3 regions of the Neorhizobium sp. AL 9.2.2 genome follow, and region 1 is predicted to be linked to each of the others. Evidence: predicted binding sites of a transcription regulator. Region 1 holds the regulator's gene; each other region holds the start of a gene.
What was found. The regulator PhoB, encoded in region 1, activates phosphate uptake and scavenging genes when phosphate is short. The targets are predictions, from matches to a motif close to TGTCATNNANCTGTCAT.

Region 1 (5,986 bases):
GGCGATCGTCGCGATGGTCCGGCCGTGGAAAGCACCCTCGAAGGTGATGATGTGGAATTTCTCCGGATGGCCCTTGGAGAAATGATAGCGACGCGCCGTCTTGATGGCGGTCTCAAGCGCTTCGGCGCCGGAATTGGTAAAGAACACCTTGTCGGCGAACGTGGCATCCACCAGACGGCGGGCCAGACGCTCCTGCTCCGGGATCTCGTAGAGGTTGGAAAGGTGCCAGACCTTCTCGGCCTGCGACTTCAGCGCGTTTACCAGATGCGGATTGGAATGACCGCAGGAGGTGACGGCAACGCCTGCCCCGAAATCCAGATATCGCTCGCCACCTTCCGTCACAAGCCATACGCCCTCGCCTCGATCAAAGCGCAAAGGTGCCCGGGCAAACGTGTCGTAAAGTGCGGCTTCAGCCATGGCGACATCACTCCTCTGGGTAGGTTCCGACCCCCCTCTCCAGACCTCTCCGGAGACCGGGAATGCGGCCTGAAAAATCAAAAATGCCGCCCACCGGGCGGCGCGGGCACTATCATGGCTAAGTGCCTCCATGTCAACAAAACTTGGTGTTTTATAGGGCTTTCGGGGCATATGCCGCGATGCAACCTGATGCTGTATTGCGGCATTTCGGTCTGTGACAAAAATGACTCTTGAGGGCAGCAAGTTGGGGAAAACCGCGAAATCGATTCGCGGCGATTCGAGCGACTCTTGCCACGGAGTCAGCCACACACTAGGTTAATCCTCAATTACTAGAACGCATGCGGCGGAACTAGTCACCTCGAAGCATAGATTGCGTGGGTGCGGCGGATTTATTTCGCCGCAGAGGTGAACGGATTCTGTCTGCCAGCAACGTTCAAAGGCGGAGAACGGCATGAACTGGACTGATGAGCGCGTCGAGCGACTTAAAAAACTATGGTCGGAAGGTCTCAGCGCCAGCCAGATTGCAGCCCAACTTGGAGGCGTAAGCCGCAATGCCGTGATCGGCAAAGTGCACCGTCTCAACCTTCCGGGTCGCGCCAAAGCAGGCGGTTCGGCGTCGGCCAATCGCCCGGCATCTAAGCGCCCAGCGCCCGCAGCTCCGCGCGCGCCGAGCTTTGCCGGACGCGACACAGCCCGTCCCGCAGCACGGACGGTGGGTGCAAACGCACTCAAGGAAGATCAGGACGTCAACGTCGCCGAACCGGTGAAATACACCGCTTCCGGCAGCGTCGTCGTGCCGATCTCGCGCCGTCTGTCGCTGACGGATCTCACCGAGCGCACATGCAAGTGGCCGGTTGGCGATCCGCTGACGGACGACTTTCATTTCTGCGGTTGCGATGCGCAGGATGCGTCGCCCTATTGCAAATATCACGCGAAGCTTGCCTACCAGCCGGTACACGAGCGCCGTCGTCCGGCTGCCCGCGCGTCCTAAGCCAGGCGGCTGCGGAAACAAGATCGAAGGCGGGCTCTGGCCCGCCTTTTGCGTTTTCGGCATGGCTGACTTGCGCTGAAAAAACTTGCCTCGCACTCCCTGGGCTCCTATTTCGGCCTCGAGAGAGGACGACCTCCCCCTGAATGGGCATAACGCCGGGACGACCCGGCATGAACCTCACCTAAAGGGGAAGATCATGCGCTCGATAAGAGACCGTATTCGCCACGCCATCAGCTTTGAAATCATCGGGCTTCTGATGATGGTGCCGCTCGGCGCTTTCGTCTTCGACATGCCGGCCGAACATATGGGCATTGTCGGCGTCGTGTCTGCGACGGTCGCGACCGGCTGGAACTACCTCTACAATCTGGGTTTCGACCGCTTTCTGCAGGCGCGACGGGGTACGACGCTAAAGACGCCTGCCTTGCGCATTGCTCATGCGGTGCTGTTCGAAATCGGTCTGCTGGTCGTGCTGATGCCGTTTATCGCGTGGTATCTGCAGATTACTCTTCTCCATGCGCTGACAATGGATATCGCGATCGCGCTGTTCTACGTGGTCTATGCCTATCTCTTCAATCTTGGCTACGACAAGCTGTTCCCGCTGCCGGAATGGAAGACCCAGGAAGCCGCCTGACCATCAGAGTTTCGGACGGTGCGATACGCCAGTCCGATGGAAGCCTGAATGTCTCGGCAAACCCGATCTCTCCGGCGCGCGTGATCCGCAGGGCCCGGGTTTCCTCCCGGCGACCGATCCAGCCGACGGCGAGTGCGCGGTCCAGCAGCGTCGCACCCATTTGTCCCGCCAGATGCGGCCGTCGCTCGCTCCAATCCAGGCATGTCCGGCAGAGCGGGCGTTTCGAACGGGTCAGCTGGTCGAGATCGATCCCGAAATCACAAAAGAACCGTCTGCCCTCGTCGGTGATCAGGCCTGCTCCATCGCCGAGCAGCAGATAGCCGTTGCCGGTCAGGGAGTCGGCGAGCGCGATGGCGAGGCGGCCTGCCATGTGATCGTAACAGGTGCGGGCAAGCCGTAACGCCTCGTCTTTCGGGCCGACAGGATGATGGCGCTTCGGCCCATCCGCGGCGACGGCCATCAACGCGTGGATCGCGTGCGCGACTTCCGGAGAGGCAAGTCGGTAATAGCGGTGCCTGCCCTGCTTCTCGACCTCGATCAGGCGAGCCTGCGCCAGTTTGCCGAGATGGCCGCTGGTGGTCTGCGCGGTGACACCTGCGTGGCTTGCCAGTTCGCCCGCCGTCAGGGCCTGGCCGCCCATCAGCGCGGACAGCATGTTGGCGCGTGCAGCATCGCCGATCAGGCTTGCAACTTCCGCGATCGTATTTCCTGAAACCATATTGGACATGATCCAGTTCTAGCACCGGAAAACTTTGCCGTCAGCGGTCAACGGTTCGGCCGTCGCCGAAGCATTTCTTTTCCTCTCTCCGCTAAGAGGGGCGGAGATTGCATGGATGGGGATAGGAACTGGAATGGCGGACACCAAAACAAGCATGGCAACGGATCTGTTGCTGCTCCTCACGCTCGCGACGCTTTGGGGCGCGTCCTACACGCTGATCAAGGTCGGTGTGGAGACGATCTCGCCCATCACCTTTATCGCCGTCAGGACGCTGGTCGCCGGTCTCATTCTCGTTGCGGCACTGCGCCTGCGCGGCTTGAAACTGCCGAGGGACCGGCAGACCTGGACGCTCTTCACGGTTCAGGCCTGCCTGAACAGCGCTGTCCCCTTCACCCTGATTGCCTGGGCCGAACAGACGACCGATGCGGGCCTTGCCACCATTTTGAGTTCAACGACGCCGATCTTCGCGTTTCTGCTGACGGCGCTGATCACGCGCCATGAAAGCGTCTCTGCGGCCAAGCTGTTCGGAGTTGCGGCAGGCATTGTCGGAATATGCCTGATCGTCGGCATGGAGGCGCTTGCCGGGTCGGGCGAGAACCTCTGGGCTCAACTCGCCATCGTGACCGCGACGATCTGCTATGCGGCGGCTGCCATCTTCGGGAAGAATTTTAAGGGATTGGACCCGATGATGCCCGCCGCGGGATCGCTGATCGCAGGGGCGGCCATCCTCATTCCCGTGAGCCTCGTGGTCGACAGACCCTGGACGCTGACGCCCAGCACCGATTCGATGCTCGCCCTGTTGGCGCTCGCGGTATTTTCGACGGCGCTCGCCTTCGTCATCTATTTCCGGCTGGTGCAGACGCTGGGCTCCGTCGGCACGACGGCGCAGGCCTATCTGCGGGTGCCGATCGGCGTTGGCATCGGCGTCGTGTTTCTCGGCGAAACGCTTGCCTCGACAGCCTGGCTCGGTCTCGCCTGCGTCGTGACCGGCGTGATTGCCATGACGCTGCCGGCTAGGAGACGCGGTGCTCAGGCTTCCATTGAGTAACCGGCACCGCGGACCGTGCGGATGACATCCTGCATGTTGGAGAAGTTGAGTGCCTTCCGCAGGCGCCCCACATGCACGTCGACGGTGCGTTCGTCGACATAGATGTCATGACCCCAGACGCCGTCGAGCAGCTGCGAGCGCGAAAAGACGCGGCTGGGTGAGGCCATCAGGAATTCCAGAAGTCTAAACTCTGTCGGCCCGAGGCGAACTTCGCGGCTCTTGCGGTGAACGCGATGGGTTTCGCGATCGAGTTCGATGTCGCCGCATTTGAGGACGCTCGAAAGGACCTCTGGTCGGGCACGGCGCAGCATCGCCTTGACGCGGGCCATCAGTTCCGGTGTCGAAAACGGCTTGACCACATAGTCGTCGGCGCCCGTGGCAAGCCCACGAACGCGCTCGCTTTCTTCGCCGCGCGCCGTCAGCATGATGATCGGCAGGCGTTCCGTCTCCGGCCGCATGCGCAGGCGACGGCACAGTTCGATGCCCGAAACGCCTGGCAGCATCCAGTCGAGAATGAGAAGATCCGGAACGCGCTCCTGAAGCCTGATTTCCGCTTCGTCACCGCGAAGCACGGTATCGACCTCGTAACCCTCGGCCTCCAGGTTATACCGAAGGAGGACGCTGAGGGCCTCTTCGTCTTCCACGACTGCGATCTTCGGCTGCATTCCGACTTGCTCCGTCACTCGTCCCGAACTGCACTGGGATCCGCCAGATCCGCTCGCGCTGCTTCAGGTCATTGGTTTTGGCAGTTATCGTCCCGAAACCGGCAGGCGATTTCGGGAGAGCTGCATCATGTCCCGGCGGAGCCGAGCATGTTGGACGTATCGTCCTTAGGACGTTCGCCCTCCGGCTGTGCGCCGGTCGCGATGTAGTAGATGGTCTCGGCGATATTCGTCGCGTGGTCGCCGATGCGCTCGATGTTCTTGGCGCAGAACAGGAGATGGGTGCAGGTGGTGATGTTGCGCGGATCCTCCATCATGTAGGTGAGGAGTTCGCGGAATAGCGAGGTGTACATCGCGTCGATCTCTTCATCGCGCTGGCGGATGATCTCCGCTTTTTCCGCAGAGCGGTTGGCGAAAACATCAAGAACGTCCTTGAGCTGCACCAGCGCCAGTTCGGAAAGATGCTCCAAACCACGGGCAAGCTTGCGCGGGACGCCTGTTCCCTGCACGGCGAGCACGCGCTTGGCGGTGTTCTTGCCAAGGTCGCCGACGCGTTCCAGGTCAGCTGCAATGCGCAGCGTGCCGATGATCTCGCGAAGGTCAGCCGCCATCGGCTGGCGCTTGGCGATGGTGACGATCGCCTTGTCCTGGATATCGCGCTCGGCGTGGTCGAGAATGACGTCGTCCGAGATGACCTTCTGGGCCAGTGCGGAGTCGGAGTTCACGAGCGCACGCACGGCATCTCCGCACATCTGTTCAGCGAGACCGCCCATTTCGGAGATCCGGCGGTTCAGGTATTTCAGTTCCTCGTCATAGGCCGAGAGAATATGGGTCGAAACCATGTGTCTGATCCTTGATGTCTGCAGTTGCGGCTGAGGGCTTTAAGCCCGCATCAGCCGAAGCGGCCCATGATGTAATCCTGGGTGCGCTGGTCATCCGGATTGGTGAACATCTTGTCGGTATCGTTTTCCTCGACCAGATTGCCGAGATGGAACATTGCCGTGCGCTGCGAAACGCGGGCCGCCTGCTGCATCGAGTGGGTGACGATGACGATCGTGTAGTTGGCGCGCAGTTCGTGGATCAGTTCCTCGACCTTGGCCGTGGCAATCGGATCGAGTGCCGAGCATGGCTCGTCCATCAGAATGACTTCAGGCGAAACCGCGATCGCACGGGCGATGCAAAGGCGCTGCTGCTGGCCGCCGGAGAGGCCGGTGCCACCTTCATGCAGGCGATCCTTGACTTCGGCCCAGAGGCCCGCGCGCTGCAGGCTTGCCTCGACGATCGCGTCCATCTCCGTCTTGCCGCGGGCAAGACCGTGGATGCGGGGACCGTAGGCGATGTTCTCGTAGATCGACTTCGGGAACGGGTTCGGCTTCTGGAACACCATGCCGACGCGGGCACGCAGTTCAACGACGTCGATTTCCTTGTCGTAGATATCGTCGCCGTCGAGCGTGATCTTGCCGGTAACGCGGCAGCCCTCGATCGTGTCGTTCATGCGGTTCATCGTGCGCAGGAAGGT
Region 2 (5,986 bases), on a different contig from region 1:
GAGATGCCCCACGTCTTCCGTCATAGAGGCGAGCAGCGTATTGCGCTTGGCGCGGGTCAGCCTGCCGTCCTGCATGGCCGGATTGAGCGCGATCTTGATATTGACCTCGACGTCGGACGAATTGACGCCTGCGGAATTGTCGATCGCGTCGGAATTGCAGCGCCCGCCGGCCAGCGAATAGGCGATGCGGCCCTTCTGGGTAACGCCGAGATTGGCGCCCTCGCCGATGACGCTGGCACCGACTTCGCCGGCCGTGATGCGGATCGGATCATTGGCGCGGTCGCCCACTTCGGTATCGGTTTCGGACGCGGCCTTGATATAGGTGCCGATGCCGCCGAACCAGAGAAGGTCCACCTTGCTTTTCAGGATCGCCGTCAGGATCTCGAAGGGCGAGGCCGTCATCTTGTCGATACCGATCGCCGCTGCCGCCTGCTTGGTCAGCTTGACGGATTTTTCCGTGCGCGAAATGATCATTGCACCTTCAGACAGCGTCGAGCGGTCGTAATCCTGCCAGCTGGAGCGGGCAAGCGCGAACATGCGACTGCGCTCGGCAAAGGATTTCTCGATATCCGGATCCGGATCGATAAAGATGTCGCGGTGGTCGAAGGCGGCGATCAGGCGGATCTTTTCCGACAGAAGCATGCCGTTGCCGAAGACGTCGCCCGACATGTCGCCGACACCGGCGACGGAGAACGGCGTCGTCTGGATGTCGATGTCCTTTTCGCGGAAATGCCGCTTGACCGCTTCCCACGCGCCGCGGGCGGTAATGCCCATCTTCTTGTGGTCGTAGCCGGCCGAGCCGCCCGATGCGAAGGCATCATCCAGCCAGAAGCCGGCTTCCTGCGCCAGACCGTTCGCGGTGTCGGAGAAGGTTGCTGTGCCCTTGTCGGCGGCGACGACAAAGTAAGGATCGTCCTCATCGATGCGCAGCGTGTTTTCGGGCGGGACCACCTCTCCTTCGATGATGTTGTCGGTGACGGACAGAAGCGTGCGGATATAGGTCTTGTAAGCTTCCTTGCCGGCGTTGAAGAACGCGTCGCGCGAGGCGGCGGGGGGAAGCATTTTCGGGAAGAAGCCGCCCTTTGCGCCGACGGGAACGATGACGGCGTTCTTGACTTGCTGTGCCTTCACAAGGCCCAGTACCTCGGTGCGATAATCCTCGCCGCGGTCCGACCAGCGGATGCCGCCTCTAGCGACCTTGCCGAAGCGCAGGTGAACACCTTCGACTTCGGTGCCGTAGACGAAGATCTCGCGGAACGGGCGCGGCTCCGGCAGGCCGTCGAGTAAATCAGGATCGAGCTTGAACGCCAGCATCGGCTTTGCGCCGCCGTTCTCGTCCACCTGGAAGTAATTGGTGCGAAGCGTTGCGTCGATCGCGTTGACGAACCGGCGCAGCGTCCGGTCTTCGTCGAGGTTCGGGACGTTGCCGAGCGCTTCCTCGATCGTCTCGTGCAGCTCGGTCAGCTTCTTGATGCGGGTCTTTTCGGCAATCTTCGGATCGAACCCGTCGCGGAACAGGCGGAAGACGGCGGCGGAAATTTCCGGGTACTTGTTGAGCGTATCGGCGATGTAGGTCTGCGAGTAGACGATGCCGGCTTGGCGCAGATAGCGCGCATAGGCGCGCAGCACGGTCACTTCGCGGGCGGAAAGTCCGGCGAGCAGAACAAGGCGGTTGAAGCCGTCATTGTCGATCAGTCCCTCGAACGCCCTGAGGAATGCGTCTTCGAGCCGCTGTCCCTCGCGGGCGAGATCGATCTCACGGGCACCGTCGAGCTGCAGTTCCATGTCGTGCAGGACGATGAGGTCCGCTTGCGGGCCGGCGTGGATCTCGAATGTCTGCTCGCTGACCACGTGAAAGCCGAGATTTTCGAGAAGCGGCACGCGGCGCGACAGGGAAAGATGCTGGTCGCGGTGGAAGATCTTTAGCGAAACGGTATTGGCATCGTCACCGGGGCGCCGGTAGAAGTCGATGCGGATGGTCTCGCCGGCAGCGCAGGCGGCAATATCGGGCAGGTCGGCAAAGGTCTCTTCCGGCGAAAATGCTTCCTGGAAGGCGCGGGTGACGGAAAGGCGGGGGCCGTCTTCCGCAAGCAATGCGAACCTGTCTTCCCACGGCGTCGCGATAAGGCGCACGGCCTCCTCAAGCTTTGCCTGCGCGACGCGCGGCGTCTTGCCGCCGCTGCGGCCGATAATCATGTGGACGCGGGCAACGCGGGCTTCCGGAAAGGCCGGGTAATAGGCCGAAACGTGGCCGTCGAAGATTTCGCAGAGATATGCGCCGACCTTTTCGCGGACGATCGAGTTATAATCCTCGCGCGGCACATAGACGATGACAGAAACGAAACGGTCGAAATGGTCGATACGCGGCAGTACGCGCACGCGCGGCCGCTCGCTCAGCTCCATGATCTGTTCGCAGAAGCTCGAGAGAACATCGAGATCGATCTGAAAAAGGTCGTCGCGCGGGTAGGATTCCAGCGTGTTTTCGAGCATGCGGCCCGAATGGCTTTCCGGATCGAACCCGAAATTCTTCTCGATGCGGGCGATCTTTGCGCGCAGCAGCGGCACGTCGCGGACGGACTGGGTATAGGCCGTGGAGGTGAAAAGGCCGACGATGCGCAGTTCGCCGACCACATTGCCCTTTTCGTCGAAGCGCTTCACCCCGACGTAATCCATATAGGCGCGACGGTGCACGACGGATTTGACGTTGGCCTTGGCGACGATAAGGAAATCCGGGCCGTCGAGAAATTCGAGGATCTCGGGCGTGGTCGTGACCTGATCCTTGCCCTGTCGCAGCACGAGCACATCCGGATCGGACAGAATGCCGAGGCCCCTGCCCTTGCCGCGCTCCACCTTGGCATCGGCGCCCTTGCCCGAATAGGTGTATTCGCGCATGCCGAGGAAGGTGAAATTGTCGTTCCTGAGCCAGTCGAGAAAAGCATACGCCTCGTCGGCATCGGCCTTCTTGCCTTTTTTAGCGTTGACGAGTTGGGCCTGGGCGTCTTTGAGAACGCCGAGCATCGCGGACCAGCCGGTGATGGCCTGGTGCACCTGGTTAAGAACAAAGCGGATTCGCTCGACCAGCCCTTCGGCTTGCTCGTCGTTGAGCTGGGGCACATGGATCTGGATCAGGCTGACATGATGGGCCGGGTCGCCGGGTCGCTCGCTCGAGTGAAGCGTCGGCTGCTTGCCCGGTTCGATGACCAGGATCGGATGGACGGCCATCGTGAGGTCGCGATAGGCCGTCGTCACTTCACCCATGACCGAATCGAACAGAAACGGCATGTTGCGATCAATCACCGTAATGATCGAAACCGGCATTCCATCGGGCTCGACACCATCAAGGGTTTCGATTGTGATGTCGGCCTTGATTCGCGTCCAGGCTTTCAGCCGTCTTGCGGCATGTCCCGCGCACAGGGCAAGCATTTCTGGCGTGTAGTTTTCGAGATCGTCACTGCTGGCGCGGCTGAAGATCAGGAAGGGATCGAGATGGTCCTCCATGCCGGAAGCGGCCGCAATCCTGCCCGCCTTCTCGATCTGCTTGTCCCGCTTCGGGTTTTGCCGGCCTGCCATCTGTCTCTCCCTAAATTTTTTCTCAACGTGCGATAAAACGCAGCCAATGTCATTATGCTTTGCCGCGGTGTCTCACCGGTGCTTGCGGCTGGAATTTGTCATAGGCGTGTCACGTCTTGTTGACATGCCGACACAGAGATCCGATCAACGGTTCGATAACGTCGAAAGCAAGCATCATGCAGGGTAATTCAGGCGCGGTCATCGTCATTTCCAGCCATGTGATCCGTGGCTCGGTCGGTAACCGGGCCGCCGTCTTCGCGCTCGAGACCCTGGGATATCCCGTCTGGGCCATGCCGACCGTCGTTCTGCCCTGGCATCCCGGGCACGGTCCTTCGACGCGCCTGACGTTTCCCGAATCGGATTTCGACAAGGCTATAGACGATCTCATCCGGGCGCCATGGCTCGGCGAAGTGAAGGCGGTGCTGACCGGGTATTTCGGAAATGCCGCGCAGCCGCGCGCCGTGGCACGACTGATCGAGGCGCTGCGGAAAAACAACCCGGACCTTATCTACGTCTGCGATCCCGTGATGGGCGATCTCGGCGGGCTCTATATCCCGCAGCCGACAGCCGAAGCGATCCGCGACGAGCTTCTGCCGCTTGCCACCATCGCCACGCCGAACCGATACGAGCTTGCCTGGCTCTCGGGTGCACCGCTCGATGACAACAATGCAATCATGGAGGCAGCGATCGCGCTTGGGCCGCCGCGGATGCTGGTGACCTCGGCGGTGCCGATGATGACAGGCAGTACAGGCAATCTCTATCTCACCGGCAATCATGCGCTGCTGGCTGAACACAGGCTGATCGACCACGCCCCGAACGGGCTCGGAGACCTGCTCTCAGCGGTTTTTCTCGCCCGCGTCATGTCCGGCATGGATGAAGAGAAAGCCCTGCAGACAACGACTGCCAGCGTGTTCGAAGTGCTGGCGCGTTCGGTAAAGCGCGGGGCCAACGAGCTGACGCTGGAAATGGATGCCGCCAGCCTCTCGACGCCGATGGCGATGGTCCAGATGCGCCGGCTCGTGCATCCCCTTAAGAGGCGCAAGCCGTAAGCTCAAAGAGCATGCCCATCCACACAATGGCCGTTGATTCTCGTCTGGCTGCACGATAATCGTGAGCCATGAGCGAATTTCCAGAAAAACTGCTTTCGGGCTACCGTAACTTCATGAGTGGTCGCTACAGCGACGAGCGGGAGCGCTACCGCGCGCTCGCCGATACCGGCCAGAAGCCGCATACGCTCCTGGTTGCCTGTTGCGACAGTCGCGCGGCGCCCGAGACGATCTTCGACTGCGGTCCGGGAGAACTCTTCGTGGTCCGCAACGTCGCCAACATGGTACCGCGCTACGAGCCCGACAGCCAGTTTCACGGGACATCGGCTGCGGTTGAATACGCGGTGCAGGTGCTCGAGATCCGCAATATCGTTGTCATGGGCCACGGCCGCTGCGGCGGTATCCAGGCAGCGCTCGACGCTTCCATGAAGCCGCTGTCGGAGGGGGATTTCATCGGCAAGTGGATGGGTTTGGTCAGGCCTGCGGCCACGCAGATCCAGAGCAACGACCTGATGACCCAGAGCGAGCGTCAGACAGCGCTCGAACGGGTGTCGATCCGCAATTCGATCGCCAATCTGCAGACCTTCCCCTTCGTCCGCGATCTCACGGAAAAGGGAGAACTCGACATTCACGGCGCCTGGTTCGATATCTCGACCGGCGAGTTGTGGGTGATGAACGAGAAGGGCGATTTCACCCGGCCAGACATCAGTGTACCCGCGATCGAGGCCGAGCAGAGCCCGGCCTGATCATTTCAACCGTGTAACGGCTCAGCCGCCGTCGATCTGGGCGCCCATGTATGCGATCGCCTGCTGGTAGACGGTTGCCGCGTTCCAGCCTTGGATGGCGACGAAATTCGGCTCGCCCTGCTGGTAACCGGCGCCTGTACGCCAGCCATGACCCTTGAGGAAGTTGGCGGTCGATGCCAGGGCATCGGCGCGCGAACGGACCATGTCGATATGGCCGTCACCGTCGCCATCGGCGCCGTAGCGGATGACGTTGAGCGGCAGGAACTGGGTCTGGCCGATTTCGCCATGCGCTGCACCCTTTGCAGTGGTGCTGAGATCACCGCGGGCAACGAGCTGCAGGGCAGCGTAAAGCTGTTCGGTAAAGTATGCCGAACGGCGGCAGTCATAGGAAAGCGTTGCGACGGCTGACAGCGTATGCTGGTCGCCCATGTAATTGCCGAAACCGGTTTCCATGCCCCAGATCGCCAGGATCGGACCGGCCGGAACGCCGTAGCGGCGCTCGATCGACGCAAACAGCGCTGCGTTGGATTTCTTCATGGACTTGCCGCGCGAGATGATCGTTGCGCCACCGCGCTTCTTCATGAACTCGTCGAAGGAAAGCTTGAAGCTTTTCTGGCCGCGGTC
Region 3 (5,986 bases), on a different contig from region 1:
GCTTGAAGTTCGGATCGAACGCCCAGGTGATCGGTGGTGGAACGGGACCAAAGGCAGGTGAACCCGTATTGAAGTAGGCCACCTTGTTCACGACGTCCTTGTCGACGGAATACAGCAGGGCCTGACGGACCTTCATATCGTTGAAGGGGGGCTTGGTATTGTTGATCGAGAAGGCATTGAAGCCGAGGCCCGGAATGTCGGCCACATTGACAGACGCGTCTGCCTTGATCTGTGCCAGACTCTGCGGCGGGACGATGTCGACCAGTTGGAGATCGCCACTTTTCAGGCCGGCCGTGCGCAGCGTTTCGTCAGGGATCGGTCGAATGATGACCTTGTCGAGGGGGGCACGCCCCTTGTGATAGCCGTCGAAGGCAGAGAGCACCATCTGGCCGTTTTTGGTCCAGCTATCGAGCTTGAAAGGTCCGGCACCAACCCCCTTGGTTGCGAAATCAGTACCGAGTTTCTGCAGCGCGGTCGGCGAGACGAAAAGGCCCGCACGGTTCGTCATCACCAAGGGAAATTGCGCGTAGGGCTGGGAGAACTTGACGGTGAAAGCGAGCGGTCCCGTAACCTCAACCGAAGCGATCGGGCCGAGGTCCGAACGACGCGGCGACCCGGTCTTTTGGTCCAGCATGCGGTCGAGATTGAACTTTGCGGCCGCGGCGTCGTAAGCGGTTCCGTCCTGGAACGTCACGTTCGGCTTGATCTCGAACGTGTAGGTGAGGTTATCGACCTGTTTGTAACTGGCAATGCCCGGGACGACCTTGAGATCCGGCGTCATGGTCAGCAGGGGTTCATAGATCAGGTATTGCTCGTAGAGCTCGAAGTAGGAGGCGAAGAAGGCGGGATCCAGTGTCACCGGATCCGAGACGACGCCGATGTTCAGCGTGCCGCCTTTTTCTTGTGTCTGAGCCGAAGCTGCGACAGGCAAAAGAGACAGGGAGAGGGCTGCGAGGCCCAGAAACGAGGTGCGTATAGTCGTCAACGACATGTTCCTTCTCTGGCGATTCTTATTTTTGTTGTGTCTTCAGTTTTTCTCGGGACGCACCTCTCCTGCGCCGGGAAGCCCGTCGGGACAGATGGTCACGGATGTTTGTCTTCATCGACGGCTGCCAAAACGGCACGGATATCCGGCAGAGTCCCCGACCAAGCCGCGGGCTCCTGTGTCGCGAACAGCTTTTCGAGCTGTCAGGCTTTGATGAGCTTCACGTGGAAGCTGTAGCGTTCTGCGAGATAGTGCAGGACGACGTATTCCACTGGCTGCCTGTCCGGCATCCAGGAGGTTCGATGGCAGATCAGCACGACCGCTGGCTGCCGGACGTTGAGGATGCGGGCCGTCATGGTATCGGCCATCGCGGCTTCGATGCGTTCGTCGCCACCGGCGAACACGATGTCGTCGCGCTTCAGTCTTTCGTAAAGCGAGCCGCTATCCAGTTCCTCGATCGTCGGGATACCCGACTTCTTGAACAGTTGCGGGCGCAGATAGGTGATCGAGGTGGCGAGAGGCATGCCGTCCGCCAGCATTGTCCTGTCGATCTCCACCACGTCGTCGCCGGGCTGAAGTTGCAGCTCCAAGGCGATCGCCGCACTTGCGGACACGATCTTTACGGATCGTGTCCGATAACCTGGTGTGAGACCGCGCCGGCGCATGTCTTCCGAGAACGAGGAGATCTGGTTCAACGGACGCTCGACACGCGGCTCGATGACGATCGACCCGACACCGGAGCGTCGCTTGATTAGGCCTTCGGTCTCCAGATAATCCAGCGCTGCCCGTGATGTGCTGCGGCTGACACCGAAGCGCTTGTTGATCTCCGCTTCACCCGGCAGAACATCGCCCGGCTTGAAATTGCCGCTCTCGATATCCGTGCGCAGCCGGTCCGCAATCTGCGACCAGCGTGGGATAGGGCTCTCCTCAAGATCGGTATCGTTCCAGCTCATGGCGATAGAGTATAACGTCATGACATTTCGTCAAGGCTATTTTTAAGCAATTTGATGTGCGCTTAGTTTTTGGGCGGGATCAATATCATTGAACAGCGCTCGCCGATGGACGGTGCCGAGGTGGCCGTCGAAGTGCGGTCCCTCCAACGCGGTAAGTATGTTCGTGGTCGAGTGCTCCACCGCCTTGGAGCCCTCCATCTTGGGGTAAGGTCAAGTCGGGGCGGCAGGACGGCTCGTCAACATAAGCCGTCCCGTCGCAAACGGAGCGAGCGTTGCTCTTCCACCATCGCCAGCTTCCTCACATTCAAAAGCGCTGAACTCTGACATCATCGAACACCAACGCCGATCCATGGGAAAAGCCGAGGAGTTTATCGCAGCAGATATGCAGTTTCACACGCGCATCGCGCAGATCACCGGAAACCCGATCTTAATTGCAGTCAGTGAAGCGATGCTGGCATGGCTGATGACCTATTACACGGACGTGCTCATCTGGACCGGCAAGGAGAAATTCACGCTGGTTGAGCATGAAGAGCCTCCATCGACTGGCGGCTAAGGATGTTGGCGGTGCGGTCCTTACGCACCTTGGACGGTCGAGGGCATCGTACACGCGATAGCAAGACCATAAAGGGACGGATGTTCTGACGGCAGGTCGATGGTTCTCGTCCGTTCAACTTGAAGGCTCGGAAGCGGATGTCGCGATAGCGCTTCTCTGTGGTAAAGTTTGGTCACGGCTGAAATGGAATGGTTCGCCCAGGTTGGCGCGCCTGACCCTTGGTGTATGAAACGCCATGCACCTTGACGCCATCGACGTTCAACAGAGTTATGATCCCTCCCTTGTTAGACAAAGCGGCTGGTGACTTGATCTCGATGCTCATGGTCGCGCCAGCAGCGATCGTGCCGGACAGCGTCATCGTATTCTTCTGCTTATCCTTGATCATCCATCCATCGAGCTGAACGGCAACGTCGGCCGTATTCAGTAGGGTGACGGTCTCGCGTTCGGGGGTGCGCACGTCGTTGACAAGTGCTGCGATGATCCGCACCAGTCCATCAGGAACGTCAAACGGCGGAATTCGGTCGCGATCTACCGGCGTATGTGGCTCACCATCGTGATCTGGATTGGCCGGGACGATCGGATCGGCGCTATCGTCGTCGGAATGCCAAGCTTGCGTCTGAAACTTGAGGAAGATCGCCACCCACTGGTTTTCGTTCGGGAATTCGAAAATCAGCGCACCATCTTGGAATTTGCCGTTGTCGCTCGCGAATTTACCGGGCGGGTTACCCTGGTTCATATGGATATCATGAATGCCGCGACCTGGCTTGAAACCGAAATACTTGTCCGCTTTGTCGGGTTCTGGACCCCAGGTTTCGCCAAATGCATAGATCCAAGACTCTTCATTGGACATGGCGCGCTGCAAATAAGCGTCGATCTTTTCGTTCAGGTCGTTGTCTGGCCCTGTGGCTGAAAGCGGCAAGGGCTTTAGCTCCCAAGGCTGCATGAGATTGCTCCGAATGAAGTCGAGAGCGATGCCATCTGGAACGCTTGCTGCGCGGTGAAGCCCCTCGGACAACGCCGCAATCTTTTCCGTGATCGGATGCTCAAAGGCCGAGCGGACCAAGAACTGTACTTCGCTCCCGTCCTGTGATCTGACATTGATCGCAATGCGATGCATGGTTCCGTTTTCGGATACCAAAACCTGATAGTGGGGATTTGCGCCTGTTGCGAGGCGGTTGTTCGTCGGACGTCCCTTCAGGACGGCGTAGTTTTTCAGCGGCATGTCAGGGCTCACACAGTTAGAATTCATCGAATAGCAGTGTCGTGACAATTGCAGGTTGGTTGATCGGCTTGAGAACGACAGTTTCTGTAAAGTCTGACGTCCTCCGTTTGCGAGTGGATCAGTCAAAATGACAGGGCAAGCCAACGCGCCGCGTGCCTGCGGCAGTTTAGCCTAAAGCTTTGGCGCCGCCCGCCTCACGGCTTTTGCTGCGAACGAAATCTCGCCTGTGGCCGAGACCTTAAATCGATACGCCTCGTTCATAAATTTCTTGCCTGAGTGAGTGAAAGCGAGCACCCGCTCACCATCTGTCCTAACGTGAGAGATACCGAAATTGGTTCGCTCAAAAGCGAACACCTTCCTCGCGGCATCCTTGGGGTCATTCACAGAGCCAAGGACCTTGAAAAAAGCCGCGAGCTCAGTGCAGAATATGATGGAAGGTGTTGTTCGCCCGGCTTTTCCAAGAGCTGCTATAAGAGTGGCGCGTGGGTGAATGTATTCCTTAGCTTCGCTCTCGTCTCCTGACGAAATCAACGACACGACCGGAGAGACCTCCTTGAGAAACTCCATGTCGAAGTCGGCGGACCCATGGTGAGGCGCCTTCAGGATTTCCGCGCGGACGGCTGCACCGGGTAGCGCCTCTCGCAACCGTTGCCCGGCCTCCTGGTTCATGTCGCCGGTAAAAAGAAACCGAACGTTGCCGTAGCGGAGACGGAAGTTGATCGAATGTCCGTTGATCGTATGAGACGCGGAGGGAGAGCCAACCTTGGCGGCGACAGTCCCTAACATGAGATTTGCATCGTCCGGTGGTTCACCCAAAAACCGCAAGCCGACATCCTTGTCGATAATATCGGTAATGGGGCCAAGAAGCTCCACCGAGATATTGTCGGCGGCGAGAAAGTCGAAGGCACCTACACTTGTGTGATCAAGACGCCGCTTCTCAATCGGCTTCCCGGTTGCGCGTTCGACGCGTGGTCCCCACGCTTCGAGGGTCTCGACCCAAGTGTTGAACTTCCCGTTTCTGTCAACTTCCGGGACGGTAGCTTGATCGTCCACGAGGTCGACAATGAATATCCTTCCATCTGCCTCTACGGTCCTGCCGAACATCTCGGTTTCTTTTCGGCGTTCGCCGGTAAGCTTCTTCAGCGGGCGTTTCACGATGCCATTGTGAAAAATCCGCTTCGGGGCGACAAATATCCGCTTTTGAGGTCTCGTATCGGTTTCCGACTTTCGCAGTTCGGTAAGGCCATCAAAATGGTCGGCGTCACCGTGCGTGATGAGAATGAGATCGACAATCAGTGGATCGTCATCGCTTGTTTTCGGAAATCGCGCATTGGCATGCCGAGCAAAGAGCTGGTTGTCGCCGCCGTCGATGAAGATCACTTTACCGCTCGGCGTTTCGATGATCAGGCCATCGCCTTGCTGGACGTCGACCATCGACAGACGGAGCAATGCATCCGACCGAAGTCGAGCCCGCCCATCGATAAATCCTCGGTCTACAACTCCCCGGAGACCGACGATCTCAACCTCTTTTTTGCCCTCTGGCTCAGACAGGACATTGCAGCCATCACCCCAGTAGTACTGGGCTTCCGAACCGTCGGGTCGCCGAAGATTTACGATGTCATCATCAAGATATTGCATCGAAACTCCTCCACAGAGAACGATCAGAAACAAAAGTTTAGATTAGTATTCTATCGAGTCAACTAGAGTATAAGATTAAAATCGTTCAAAAGCAGTCATCAATTATTTATAAGGTTCAAGAATATTGTATTTATCAATGCCATATAAAAAGAGTGACTGAACTCCGTCAAAGATGCGAAGCATAGGCCTTTAGTGCGGATCGCAGCGGTTTGCGCTTGCCTTGTCGGGTGGCGGATCGCGCACCATGCTCTCTCGGTGTCCTGCTGAGGCGGGCAGTCAGGCAGGAGCATCAGTGTTATGTAAAGCGGCCGCGTGACGGCTGACGGCTCCTAAACCGATCGACCGTGTCTCAAATGGACGCGATCCAAACCTGCCTCGATCTGGCAATTTGTGCGACAGATAGCAAGCTGAGGCTGTAGGAATGCTCCGGACGAAGACGCTCGCCAAGATTCGCAATGTCGACGAAAAAGTCGAGCAGCGCGTCAGCTGGCCCAGTCACGTCGTGGTCGACGGTGACCATACATTTGTCATTTCACTCCATACCCATGTTGACTTATAAGCGCTTTTCCGTGGTATAAAGCTTACAACATAAGTAGGTGGAGGCGTATGTTAGTCATTCTTGCGGACGACCTGAC

Region 2: the regulator PhoB is predicted to act here: its motif matches at 3,667-3,683, upstream of G6K99_RS17375 (NAD-glutamate dehydrogenase).
Region 3: the regulator PhoB is predicted to act here: its motif matches at 3,744-3,760, upstream of G6K99_RS21310 (DUF2278 family protein).

Annotation. Positions count from the first base shown of each region.
Region 1 is NZ_JAALXU010000001.1:370,129-376,114, reverse strand. It holds gene G6K99_RS01925 (aspartate aminotransferase family protein) at 1-417, opposite strand, end outside; gene G6K99_RS01920 (GcrA family cell cycle regulator) at 869-1,408, shown strand; gene G6K99_RS01915 (PACE efflux transporter) at 1,605-2,039, shown strand; gene G6K99_RS01910 (helix-turn-helix transcriptional regulator) at 1,978-2,766, opposite strand; gene G6K99_RS01905 (DMT family transporter) at 2,891-3,805, shown strand; gene phoB (phosphate regulon transcriptional regulator PhoB) at 3,787-4,470, opposite strand; gene phoU (phosphate signaling complex protein PhoU) at 4,596-5,309, opposite strand; gene pstB (phosphate ABC transporter ATP-binding protein PstB) at 5,360-5,986, opposite strand, start outside.
Region 2 is NZ_JAALXU010000008.1:88,779-94,764, reverse strand. It holds gene G6K99_RS17375 (NAD-glutamate dehydrogenase) at 1-3,570, opposite strand, end outside; gene pdxY (pyridoxal kinase PdxY) at 3,747-4,619, shown strand; gene G6K99_RS17365 (carbonic anhydrase) at 4,688-5,362, shown strand; gene G6K99_RS17360 (lytic transglycosylase domain-containing protein) at 5,384-5,986, opposite strand, start outside.
Region 3 is NZ_JAALXU010000009.1:817,652-823,637, reverse strand. It holds gene G6K99_RS21325 (ABC transporter substrate-binding protein) at 1-985, opposite strand, end outside; gene G6K99_RS21320 (GntR family transcriptional regulator) at 1,189-1,959, opposite strand; partial or broken gene G6K99_RS21315 (FCD domain-containing protein) at 2,261-2,552, shown strand; gene G6K99_RS21310 (DUF2278 family protein) at 2,664-3,713, opposite strand; gene G6K99_RS21305 (ComEC/Rec2 family competence protein) at 3,885-5,351, opposite strand; gene G6K99_RS21300 (four-carbon acid sugar kinase family protein) at 5,958-5,986, shown strand, end outside.